Regions from separate parts of the Alkalilimnicola sp. S0819 genome, predicted to be linked through region 1. Evidence: predicted binding sites of a transcription regulator. Region 1 holds the regulator's gene; the other holds the start of a gene.
What was found. The regulator FliA, encoded in region 1, starts transcription of late flagellar genes. The targets are predictions, from matches to a motif close to GCTAAAGTTNNNNNNNNNNCNGCCGATA.
Positions count from the first base shown of each region.

Region 1 (6,389 bases):
CGACTGCGCCTTGGCCACGGGCGCCGTCGATCCGGCCGCCGGCGGCTGGGACGGCGCCTGGTCGGCGGCCTGGCCCGCGCTCTTGCCCTGGCTACCGGCGGCCGGCGCCTTGGGCTCGGGGGCCTTGCCCTTGCCGTGCAGGTCATCGAGCAGGGCTTCGAATTCGTCGTCGGTGATTTCGTCCGAAGAGCCGCTCGCCGCGGGCTTTTCCGGCGTTTTCGGCGGCGCCGCCGCGCCCTTGGGGCCGCCCGGGCCGTGCAATTCGTCCAGCAGCGCCTCGAACTCTTCTTCGCTGATCTCGTCGGCCGAGCCCTTGGCCGCCGGCTTGTCGGCGGGCGGAGGCGGCTCGACGGGCTTGGCCGCCCCGGCCTTTTCCGCTTCCAGCGCGTCCAGCAGCGCCTCGAATTCCTGGTCGCTGATATCATCGCCGCCGCCCTGGGCGGGGGGCGTATCCGCAGGCAGCGCCTCGGCGGCGGGCGGCGCCTCGGCGTCGGGCACGTTCAGCCGATCCAGCATCGCCAGCAGTTCCGGCGAGGCCGGCTGCGGGTCGCCGCCGTTCTCGATGGTGCCGAATTGCTCGATGACCACATCCAGCGCCTTGAGCACCGTGTCCATCAGGTCGGCGGTAACGGCCTTCTCACCGCTGCGCAGCAGATTGAACAGGTCCTCGGTGCGATGGCACACCTCCACCAGCGGGTCCAGCGCGAGAAAACCCGCGCCGCCCTTGATGGTGTGAAACCCGCGGAAGACGGCGTTCAGCAAATCCTTGTCCTGGGGCCGCTGTTCCAGCTCGACGAGCTGCTCCCCCAGGGCGTCGAGGATTTCCCGGGATTCGACCAGAAAGTCCTGAACAATATCGTCTTCGATGTCGATGGCCATGCGCGAACCTCTAGAAGCCTAGACTGGACAACAGATCGTCCACCTCGTCCTGACCCTGGACGACGCCCACATCGTCCTTGCCGGGAATGGCGGGACCCTCCGCCTTGATTCTGTCTTCTTGGGTATCGGCAGCTTTCGGCTTTTCACTAGCCCCTGCCCTCTCCGGCTTGCCCGCAAGCGCGACCAGTTGCACCAGCTTGCTTTCCATTTCCTGCACCAGGTTGATCACCCGGCGGATGATCTGGCCGGTGAGATCCTGGTAATCCTGGGCCATCAGGGCCTCGGTGAGGCTGCTGTTGAGCGCGCCGCTCTTGGCGTCGACAAAGCCCAGATACTCTTCCAGCTCCCGGCTGAGCTCCCGGAACTCGTCCACCGAGAGCTCTCGGCGGCGAAAGCGACTCCACTGCTCGTTGAGCTCCCGGGACTTGCCGGAGATCTCGTCCACCAGCGGCATGCTCTCCTCGATGGCGGTGAGCGTGCGGTGCGCCGCCTGATCGGTCATGGTGATGACGTGGTTGAGCCGGTCGCGGGCGTCGGGGATCTCGCTGGAGACCATGCTGGAAAGCCGGGTGTCCTCACGAAAGGACTTGATGGACTCGTGCAGCTCGCGAGTGAGCATGCCGAGTTCCTTGTAGAGCTCGGTCTCGCGCAGCTGCGTGAGCTCATCGACGATGCCTTCGGCGTCCTTCATCTCGCCTGCCTCCAGGGCAGCGATGAGACCGCGGGCAAGTTCCAGGTATTCCCGGTTGGGGAAGACCTCCAGGGGCTTCTTGTCGGCCATGACTCAGCCCTCCAGGCGTTCGAAGATCTTGTCGATCTTCTCTTTCAGGGTGGCCGCGGTGAAGGGCTTGACGATGTAGCCGTTCACCCCCGCCTGGGCCGCTTCGATGATCTGCTCGCGCTTGGCCTCGGCCGTGACCATCAGAATGGGCAGGCTTTGCAGATCCGGGTCGGCGCGGACTTCCTTCAACAACTGGATACCGGTCATGCCCGGCATGTTCCAGTCGGTGACCAGAAAATCGAAACCGCCCTTTTTCAGGATGGGCAAGGCCGTATTGCCGTCATCCGCTTCGGCGGTGTTGGTAAAGCCCAGATCCCGCAGCAGGTTCTTGATGATCCGACGCATCGTGGAAAAGTCATCCACAATGAGGATCTTCATGTTCTTGTCCAATGGCACCGTCTATCCCCTCTTTGACTTACCTGACCCAATCGGCCAGATGCTTGCGCAACTTGAGCATGATGCGTCCGTGTATCTGGCTGACGCGGGATTCGCTCACCCCGAGCACCGCGCCGATCTCCTTGAGGTTCAACTCCTCATCGTAATACAGAGCCATCACCAGCTGCTCGCGTTCGGGCAGCTCGGCGATGGCCTCGGTCAGATCCTGGCTGAAGCCGGCTTCCTGCAGCTGCGCGAGCGGCCCCAGGCCCTCGTCGCCGCGCTCTCGGCCCGCGTCCGAATCTTCGTCGTCTATGCTGAACACCCGGGCGTTGGCCACGTCCTGGAGGATGCGATGGTATTCCTCCAGGCCGATGCCCATGGCTTCGGCCACCTCGGCATCCCGCGGCTCGCGCCCCAGCAGATTCTCCAGCTCGTGGATGGCTTCCGCCACACCGCGGCCCTTGCGATGCACCGAGCGCGGCGTCCAGTCCAGACGACGGATCTCGTCGAGCATGGCGCCGCGGATGCGTATACCGGCATAGGTCTGGAAGCTCGCCCCCTGGCTGGCATCGTAGTGCCGCGCCGCCTCCAGCAGGCCGATCATGCCCGCCTGGATCAAGTCCTCCAGCTGCACGCTGGGGGGCAAGCGATTCATCAGGTGGTGGGCGATGCGCTTGACCAGGGGCGCATGGCGCACCACCACGTCGTTATCGCCCTGCTGCTCCACCTCGTTGTACATGGCGTGCCCGATCATCAGACTACCTCCCCCATGTCGGCGCTGTACTGGATCAGGCGCTCCACGAAGAATTCCAGATGCCCCTCGGCGGCCGTGGGCAGGGGCCATTTGTCCACCCGCCGGGCCAGCTCCACGAAGGCGCGCCCGGCGGGGCTGCCGGGGAAGGTGGCGCTGACGGCTTTCTGACGCTGCACCGCGCGGCGCAGGGCATCGTCCTCGGGCACGGCACCGGCGTAATCCAGCGTCAGGTCCAGGAAGCGGTTGGTGGCCGCGGCCAGCTTGGCGTGCAGCGCCTGGCCTTCCGCCGGGCTGCGCACCCGGTTGGCCACCACGTGGAAGCGCTCCACCCCATGGTCCTTGCTCAACACCTTGCACAGGGCATAGGCGTCGGTGATGGACGAGGGCTCGTCGCAGACCACCACCATCACGTCCCGGGCCGCCCGGGCAAAGCTCACCACGCCGTCGGAGATGCCCGCGGCGGTGTCCACGATCAGGTAGTCCAGGTCGTGATTGAGTTCGCTGAAGGAGCGGATCAGCCCCACATGCTCGGCCGGGTCCAGCTCGGCCATGCGCTGGGTGCCGGAGGAGGCGGGCACGATCCAGATGCCCTCCGGGCCCTGCAGCAGCACCTCTTCCAGGGTGGCGCTGCCGTCTATCACATGGGAGAGGTTGTGCTTGGCCGAAAGCCCCAGCTGCACGTCCACATTGGCCAGCCCCAGGTCGGCGTCGAACAGCATCACCTTTCGGCCCAGACGCGACAGGGACACGGCCAGGTTGACGGAGACGTTGGTCTTGCCCACGCCGCCCTTGCCGCTGGTCACCGCGATGACCTTGACTGGTTTCGGATTTGCCATGCGTCTCAATCCCGCCGCCTGATCCATGCCGCCGCCCTCAGCCCACATGGCCCGCACCGCTGAGAGTGAAGGCCAGCGTCTCTTCGTCGGATTCCTCGCGATAGCGCTGGACCAGTTCCTGTAATTGTTCGATCAGTCTATCACTGCGTGCCGGCTGCAGGTCCTCCGGCACACGCTGGCCGGTGCCGAGATAGGCCAGCGGCAGCTGATAGCGCAACACCGCGGTGACGACGCCGCCAAGGCTGGTGGCCTCGTCCAGCTTGGTGACGATGCAGCCCACGGGCTTGACCTTGCGAAAGGCCCGCACGGTCTCGGACAAGGCCGCCAGCTGGCTGTTGGCCGAGACCACCAGATACGGGCGCAGGGCCAGCTTGCGATCGGCCAGGGCCTGGAGCTGCTCGTTCAGGCGCATGTCGCGCTGGCTCATGCCGGCGGTGTCCACCAGCACCAGGCGCTTGCCCTTCAATTCGCCGAGCACCCGCTCCAGCTCCTGGGAGTTGGCGGCGGTGTGCACCGGCACGCCGAGGATGCGGGCGAAGTTGCGCAGCTGGTCCTGGGCGCCGATGCGGAAGTTGTCGGTGCTCACCAGGGCCACCGCATTGCGGCCATGGCGCAGGGCGTAGCGGGCGGCGAGCTTGGCCACGGTGGTGGTCTTGCCCACCCCGGTGGGGCCTACCACGGCGACCATGCCGCCCTGCTCCAGGATATCGTCGCCGGTGACCGGCAGATGCTTGGCGATGATGGCCATGGCCTGGGTCCAGGCCCGCGCCGGGTCATCGTACTCGCCCAGCCGGTCGGCCAGCTTGCGGCAGACATCCGAGCCCAGCCCCAGCTCGTTGAGGCGTTTCAACATTTCCGCGCGCACCGGCTGGCGCTGGCCCTGCTTGCCCCATTCCATGAGGGTCATCTGGCTCTCGAACAGGGAGCGCAGGGTCTTCAGCTCATCGCGCATGGCCTGCATGGCCGGATCCTGGCTCCACTCGATGCGGGTAGCCGCCGGACGCGGGCGCTCGGCGGCGGGCTCGGGCGTGGGCGCCGGTTCCGGGGCCGACTCGGGCTCGGCGGCGGCGAAGGACAAGCCCTCGTCCAGATCGTCGTCTACGCGGATGTCGAGTTTCCGGCGCAGGGGACGGGATTCCGGCGCCTGGGCGGCGCTGCGCGCCAGAGTTTCGGCGAAGCTGCGCGGGCTGGGCGTGGCCGGCGCGCTGGGCGGCGTCTGGCGCTCCTGGCGAGCCAGGGCCTCTTCCACGGCGCGCTCGTCGTAGTCGATGGCCGAGATCACTTCCACGCCGCCATCCACCTTGCGGCTGGAGAGGATGGCCGCCTGGGGGCCGTGCTCCTCGCGCACCTTGCGTATCGCCTGACGCATATCCTGGGCAAAGATGCGTTTTATTTTCATAACCTTACCCTTGTTCCCCTGCTGTTATCGCGCCGTCCCGACCTGGGGCTGCTGGCCCACGCTGGAGACGATTCGAACCTGTTTGTCGTCGGGCACCTCGTTGTACGAGAGCACGTGCAGATTGCCGATGCTGTGCCGGGTCAGCCGGTACAGCCAGCTGCGCAGTTGCGGCGAGGTCAGCAGAATCGCCGGCTGGCCGGCCATTTCCTGACGCTGGGCGTTCTCGGCGAGAGACCGCTGCAGCCGCTCCGCAAGCCCCGGCTCGAAGCCGGCGGCGCCATCGCTGGTGCCTTGTACGGTATCAAGCAATATCTGTTCCAACTGCGGATCCAGGGTCATCACCGGCACCTCGCCGACCATGCCGGCGATGCTCTGCACGATCATCCTTCCGAGCGCCTCGCGCACCGCCATGGTGAGCTGGGCGGGGTCGCGGGTGCGGGTGCCCTGCTCCGCCAGGGTCTCGACGATGCTGCGCATATCGCGAATGGGCACACGTTCCTCGAGCAGGTTCTGCAGCACCTTCACCACCACCGACAAGGGCAGCGTATCCGGCACCACCTCGGCTACCAGCTTGGGCTGGCTCTGGGCCAGCTGGTCCAGCAGCTTCTGCGCTTCCTCGTGGCCCAGCAGCTGATGGGCGTGGGTCTGAATGACCTGGCTCAAGTGGGTCGCCACCACGGTGCTGGCGTCCACCACCGTGTAGCCCAGGGTCTGGGCCTGGTCGCGCTGACCCGCGTCTATCCATACCGCCTCCAGGCCGAAGGCCGGGTCCTTGGTGGGGATGCCCTGCACCTGGCCCGAGACGGACCCCGGGTTGATGGCCATTTCCTTGTTGGGGTAGATCTCGGCCTCGGCCACCGGCACGCCCAGCACACTCAGCCGGTACTGGCTGGGGCCGAGATCCAGGTTGTCGCGGATGTGCACCGGCTGCACCAGAAAACCCAGATCCTGGGAGAGCTTCTTGCGCACGCCCTTGATGCGGGTGAGCAACTGGCCGCCCTGGTTGCGATCCACCAGCGGGATCAGGCCGTAGCCCACCTCCAGGCCGATCACGTCCACCGGCGGCACATCGTCCCAGCTCAGCTCTCGCTGCTCGGCGGGGGGCGCGTCGCCGGCCCGGGGCAGCTCGTCCACCGGCATTTCCAGCGCCTCGTCCTCGGCCTTGCTGCGTTTCGTGGCGACCCAGGCGCCGCTCGCGCACAGCGCGGCCAGCAGCAGGAAGGGCATGTTGGGCATGCCCGGAATGATGCCCAGGAAACCCACCACCCCGGCGGTGACCCAGAGCACCTTGGGGTTGCTGAGGATCTGCGCGCTCACCGCGCCGGACATGTCCTGGGCGGCGGATACCCGCGTGACGATGAT
Region 1 is NZ_WHIW01000004.1:18,066-24,454, forward strand. It holds gene GBG68_RS04415 (chemotaxis protein CheA) at 1-879, opposite strand, end outside; gene GBG68_RS04420 (protein phosphatase CheZ) at 890-1,660, opposite strand; gene cheY (chemotaxis response regulator CheY) at 1,664-2,050, opposite strand; gene GBG68_RS04430 (RNA polymerase sigma factor FliA) at 2,076-2,792, opposite strand; gene GBG68_RS04435 (MinD/ParA family protein) at 2,792-3,628, opposite strand; gene flhF (flagellar biosynthesis protein FlhF) at 3,666-5,027, opposite strand; gene flhA (flagellar biosynthesis protein FlhA) at 5,052-6,389, opposite strand, start outside.

Region 2 (6,389 bases), on a different contig from region 1:
GCCCCTTGTCCAGGGAGGCGTAGGCAGAGATGTCTCGGGTAGACATCCCGTCGTCGTCCCCCAGCACCGCCAGCACACGGTGTTCCGCCAGGTTCAGCCCGAAGTGACTGCGCACATAGTTCAGGGTGTGCTCGGAGAGCGTGCGCGATAGCCGCGCGAACCAGAACGAGAAGCGGCGCTGCGGCGGGACGGCCTGGGCGTTGTGGTGGGGCTTGGCGCGAGCCGCGCGTTTCATTGAGCACCTGCTTTCGTTGTTTTGACAACGTTGACATTGCAACGATGATGCGACAATGTCAACTCGGTCAGACGAGGCTATGGCCGGAAACAAAAGAGTCAGGCGGCTGTCAGGTCGCGGAGGAGGAGAGTCATGTTACGCAGGTTGCTTGCAGCGGCCTTGGGGACGCTGCTGCTGTTCGGTACAGCTCAGGCCGAGATCTACAAGGCGGAGACCATGAATCCGGGCAATGCGCCCCACGCCTTGATGGTGAAGATGGGGGCCCTGGCCGGACGAGAGGCCGGCATCCGCATTCAGGTCAATGACGGTCAGACGCTGAGCAGCGCCACGTTGAAGTTGGCCAGCGGTCGAATCGACTTCGCCACGGTGCCGCCGCCGGTCTATCAGTTCATGAGCCAGGGCCAGGCGATGTTCGCCGAACTGGGCGAGCGGGCGATCGCGGCGTCGAAGAACCTGCGGGCGGTACACTCCTTTCTCGGTGGCGCTTTTCACCCGATCGTCTACGCCGATTCCGGCATCGCTTCCTTCGAAGATCTGCGGGGCAAGACCGTCTTTACCGGGCCGCCCTCGGGCGGCGCCAGCCGTCAGATCGAGGACTTTCTGGAGATCGTCGCCGGACTCAAGGCCGGTGAGGACTACGAGGCGGTGCGCATGGGCTGGGGTGCGGGGCTGCAGGCAATGATGGACGGCGCCCTCGATGCCATGTTCAGTGCCTCCTCCATCGGTTCGGCCAATATCGAGCAGTTGGGCCTGACGCGCGACATCCGCCTGCTGGGCTTGAGCCAGGCGCAGATCGACAGCGGCCGTTTTGATGGCTTCCTGTCGGTGCCGGGGCGGGCCTTCGATCTGATCGAGCCGGGCACCTACAGCGGCCAGGTCAACGAGGAAGCGGTGACGGTGCCCATGTTCGTGATGATTTCCGCCACCCGTGCGGGCATCGATGCCGATGTGGTCTATCAGGTGACGCGGGCGCAGTGGGAGCATATCGACGAAGTCCAGGCGACCAGCAAATCGCTGGCGCGGGTGTCACTGGATAACGCGTTTCAGGCGCTGAACATGCCTTTGCATGTGGGCGCCTACCGTTACTACATCGAGCAGGGCATCAGCGTGCCCGAGCGTCTGCGTCCGCCGGAAGCGAAATAAGTCCCCGGTGACGGAGCGGCGCCGAGTGGTGGCCGCTCCCGATCCGTGCTGTTCAAGGGGGGAGCGCATATGAGCAACGAACATCAGGCGGAAAAGTGGTCGGCCCGCCGTAGGCTGCTGGCCGGCTTGCTGGCGCTGGCCATGGCGCTATTCGGTCTGGCGAATGCCCTGCCGACCTATGGTGGCCTGTTACCTCGGATCGGCCCGTTTCAGACCGAACTGCTTAGGGCGGTGATGTTCGCCGCCGCCGTGCTGATCGTCTTGCTGCTGAAGCCCTTCAGTGTGCACTGGCGCGGGCGTCGTTTCGGTTTCGCCGCCGGGCTGTTGCTCGATGGGGCGCTGGCGGTCACGGCGCTGGTCACCCTGTGGCAGTTCTACCAGGTCATGGCGCGCCTCAATACCGGCCTGTTCTTCTTCGAGACGCACCATGCCTGGACCGCGCTGGCCGGTGCGGCGGTGTTCATCATCCTGTGCTGGCGGGAGTGGGGCGCGGCGCTGCCGCTGTTCGCCCTGCTCTGCCTGCTCTACCTGCTCACCGGCCAATACTGGCCAGGGCCCCTGCAAACGGCGCCGCTGGACTTTCTCTCCGACGTGCCCGGTGACCTGTGGTTCAATCTCGGCAAGGGCATACTCGGCACCATCGCCGGCATCATCCTGCTGACCGTGTTCCCGTTCATCCTGCTGGGCGGCATGCTGGAAGGCACCGGCGCCGGCATGTCCCTGATCAAGGCGTCCTACAACCTCATGCGCCGGTTCCGCGGCGGCCCGGCCCATGCCGCCATCGCCGCCTCGTCCCTGTTCGGCGCCATGAGTGGTGGTGCCGTGGCCAATGTGGTGGGCACCGGTGTGCTGACCATTCCCGCGATCGTACGCCGCGGCTTCAAGCCGAGCTTCGCCGGCGGCGTGGAGGCCAGCGCCTCGGCCGGCGGCCAGCTGATGCCGCCGATCATGGGCGCGGCTGCCCTGGTAATGGCGGATTTCACCGGCGTTTCCTATCTGACGATCATCGTCGCGGCGCTGCTACCGGCGCTGGCGTACTACGCCAGCCTCTTCATTGCGGTGATGTTCGAGGCGCGCAAGCTGGGCGTGGAGGTGGCCGATGCGGGCGAGCTGGACCGGCAGATGCGGATGGCACCGCAGGACTGGGTCAATCTGGTGCTCGTCGTGCTGCCCGTGGCGGCCCTCATCGCAGCCCTGCTGAAAGGCATGTCGGCGGCCGGTGCCGGCATCACGGCGCTGCTGGTTCTGGTCGCGGCCAGTCCGCTGAACCCGGCGATACGCCGTCAGCCCTGGCGCCTGCTGGCCGCCCTGGCCGAGGGTGGTTGCAACTTCGCCAAGCTGCTGTTGGCGGTGGGCGTGATCGGCGTGATTACCGCCGTATTGGGCACCACCAACCTGCCGGGTCAGGTGGCGCAGCTGATCGGCGGCGCGGCGGACCAGATGCTGCTGCTGACGCTGATCATGGCCGCCTTCGCTTCTTTGCTGCTGGGCATGGGGATGCCGACGCTGCCGGCCTATCTGACCATCATCCTGATCCTCGGGCCGTCTCTGCAGTCCTTCGGTCTGGCCGCGCTTACCGCCCATATGTTCGTCTTCTACTACGGCGTCGCCTCGAACATCACGCCCCCCGTGGCGCTGGCCTCTTATGCGGCGGCGGCGATAGCCCGTGCATCGCCCTTCGCCACCGCCGTCACCGCAACCCGTATCGGCGCGGTGGTCTTCGTCATACCCTTCATGTTCGCCTTCAATCCCGAGCTGCTGATCGTTGGCGAGGCCGGGGGGGAGGCGAGTGCGTGGGAGTTGGTGGCGGTTATCCTGCGCACCCTTGGGCTGATCTACCTGTTGTCCAGTGCGGCCACTGCCTACGATGTGCGCCCTCTCGCCGGGCCCGAACGGCTACTCCGGGTGGTGCTGGCCCTGGCGCTGATCACGCCGCTGGCCTGGCTGCACTGGTCTGCCTGGCTGACCGGCCTGGCCTGCCTGTTGCTCCACCGCCTGAGTGGGCACCGCGCCGGGCGGCGCAAGCCCTCCCTGGAGCCGGGGGAATCCTGACCGGCCGGGTCGCCATCGCGATTCCGCCCGCGCCGCTGCGCGACTACCATGGGAGGTAGCGAACCACGGGAGGAGCGATATGCCCACACGGAAGATTCACGCGGGTGATGAAGGCCCGATCACGGTGGCGGTGTCGCGCAAGGTGCGGCCCGGCCGGGAGGCGGAGTACGAGGACTGGGTGAAAGGGGTGACTGACGCGGCCCTGGAATTCCCGGGGCACCTGGGGGTGAATGTGCTGCGCCCCGGTCCCAGCACCGACAACGAATACGTGATCATCTACCGCTTCGACAGCTACGCCCATGCCCGCGCCTGGGACGAGTCCGCCGAGCGGGCCGAATTCACCGCTCGGCTGGAGCCGCTGGTGGAAGGTGACACCAAGGTGAAACGGGTCACGGGGCTGGAATTCTGGTTCGATCTACCCACGGTGCCCGCGGGTGCCAAGCCGCCCTCCAAGCACAAGATGGCGCTGGTGCTGGCCGTGGTGGTGTTCACCATGTTGTTGCTGCTGAACCTGCTCTTCAACCAGATCCCGCTGCTGGCGCGCATGCACTGGATACCGCGGCTGGCGGTCGTGGTGGTGTTGCAGATCGGCCTGCTTACTTATCTGGTCATGCCCCAGGTGACCAGGCTGCTCAAACCCTGGCTCTACAGATAGTGTGGAATGCATCACGCTTTGCGATTAAGCGAGCGACCCGCTCTACTCCGTTGGGGGGCGTTACTCTACAGTTTTCCCGTTCGCGGCCGATCCACACAGTAACCGGCGAGTAGATCGGTTGGTTGTCGCCTATGGGGTTTCATCAAGCAAGGGGTGTGTGTCGTGCTGCACCGACTCACCGGTAGTATCCGCAACAAGCTTCTTCTTCTCACTGGTCTGGCCACCACGCTGTTGTTGCTGGCCGTGACCTTCGGCATGTTCCAGCTCTGGTCCGGCGTGGCCGCCTATGAGCAACTCCAGCGAACCGGCGTGGCCAACGAGCGCCAGATCATGGAGATGCGCATCGGTTTCGTGCAGCAGATCGAGGCCTGGAAGAACCTGCTGTTGCGCGGTGGCGAGTCGCGACAGAAGGACCAGTACTGGGCCCGATTCCAGGAGAACGAGGAAGAGGTGCGCGAGGTCGGCGCGCATCTTCTCGGCGCCTTGGAGGACGAGGGCCTGAAGAAGAGTCTTGCCGCGTTCCTTGCCTCCCATGAGCAGATGGGCGGCACTTATCGTGAAGCCCTCCAGGCCTTCGAGTCCTCCGGTGGGGATGCGTCCACGGGGGATATGTGGGCCGAGGGCGCCTCCCTGGGGCCGGACCAGTTGCTCACGGGGCTGGCTGAGGAGATCGCCGTGCGCACCCAGACCGCGAGCGATCGCACGGCGGCGGCCGCACTGCGCAGCCTGCAGATCAGTGTGGGTCTGATCGTGGTGACCCTTGTTCTCGCGTTCGGGGTGTTCCTGTGGTTCCTGCAGCGCTCGGTGCTTCGGCCAGCCTCGGCCCTGGTCACGGACTTGCGTACCTTGGCAGGGGGTGATTTCACGGCAGATATACAGATTTATGGCAATGATGAATTGGCCGAGATCGCCACCCGGGTGAAGGAAGTCCAGCAGCGCCTGGGAGCGGTGATCCGCGAGATCACCCGTGCCTCGGCGCAGATGCAGGACGCCGCCGCGCAACTCAGTGCCGTGTCGGAGCAGACGCGGCGCAGCATGAAGGCCCAGCAGGCGAGCAGCGGCGAGACCGCCGCCGCTATGGAAGAAATGAGTGCTACCACTCACGAGGTGGCGCGCAACACCTCCCAGGCCGCCGACCAGGCCGGCGAGGCCGATCAACAGACGCGGGACGGTGAACGTCTGGCCTCCACCGCCGCGGAATCCATCGAGCGGCTCTCCGAACAGCTCTCGCAGGCGGGCGCCGCCATGGAACGCCTGGAGAACGACAGCCAGCAGATGGCGGTGGTGCTGGAGGTGATCAACGGGGTGGCGGAGCAGACCAATCTGCTGGCGCTCAACGCCGCCATCGAGGCGGCGCGCGCCGGGGAGCAGGGCCGGGGTTTCGCCGTGGTCGCCGACGAGGTGCGCTCGCTGGCCCAGCGGACCCAGGAATCCACCCAGGAGATCAGCGCGATCATCGAGCGCTTGCAAGAGGCGGCCACCGAAACCAGCGGCGTGCTCAATACCAGCCGCGAAGGGGCCTCGGACGCGGTGGAGCAGGCCCGCGCCGCCGGCCAGGCCCTGGCCGGAATCGCCCGCGCCGTGATGGCGATCCGCGACATGAACACCCAGATAGCCAGCGCCGCCGAGCAGCAGAATGCCACCGCCGAGGAGATGAACCAGAACCTCAACCGGATCAGCAAGGCCGCGGACGAATCCGCCACCGGCGCCGATCAGACCTCCACGGCCGGCGAGCAGATCAACGGTCTGGCCCAGGAACTCGCCCAACAGGTAGCTGCTTTCAAGGTGCGTTGATGGGGCGTCGGTGCCTCCCCATTGTCCTCCTGTGGGAGCGGCCTGGGCCCTGAGCGGCCCGAACCGGACATGGATGGGTGGCGGCCCAGGCCGCCCAATCAGAAGGTGGCCCGCGAGCCGGCCACCTTCATTAATGGAAGCCTCATCCGGGCCTGTGACCCTCCAGCGCACGAAGCGCCGGCGGCCCCAGCGAACGCTCAGGGCCTCGCCCCGATACCGGCAGCGCCTGCCCTCCGCGCAGGCCCGTTCTCCGTCTTTCCCTGTTCCCGTTAAACCGCGATGCGCCAGGAAAACGGTTTTACCTGTAGTCGATCAGCCGTTCCCGCGGCATGTTCACGATGTTGGTCATGGCGGTGCCTTCCCCAATCGGCTCCGTCCGTCGATGGAGGTGGGTGGCAGTGACGCAAAAGATGCTGCATATTTAGTGACAGAGATCCTTAATATCGGTTTTTTGGTAACATATCGAGAGCGCATGGGCTTGGCGATGTTCGCAGGCGCTGCCCGTGACGT
Region 2 is NZ_WHIW01000010.1:3,270-9,658, forward strand. It holds gene GBG68_RS09460 (MarR family winged helix-turn-helix transcriptional regulator) at 1-235, opposite strand, end outside; gene GBG68_RS09465 (TAXI family TRAP transporter solute-binding subunit) at 368-1,378, shown strand; gene GBG68_RS09470 (TRAP transporter permease) at 1,448-3,430, shown strand; gene GBG68_RS09475 (antibiotic biosynthesis monooxygenase) at 3,510-4,085, shown strand; gene GBG68_RS09480 (methyl-accepting chemotaxis protein) at 4,248-5,879, shown strand.
Region 2: GBG68_RS09480 (methyl-accepting chemotaxis protein) is a predicted target of FliA. The motif match lies at 4,150-4,177, and genes of this name have one in related genera.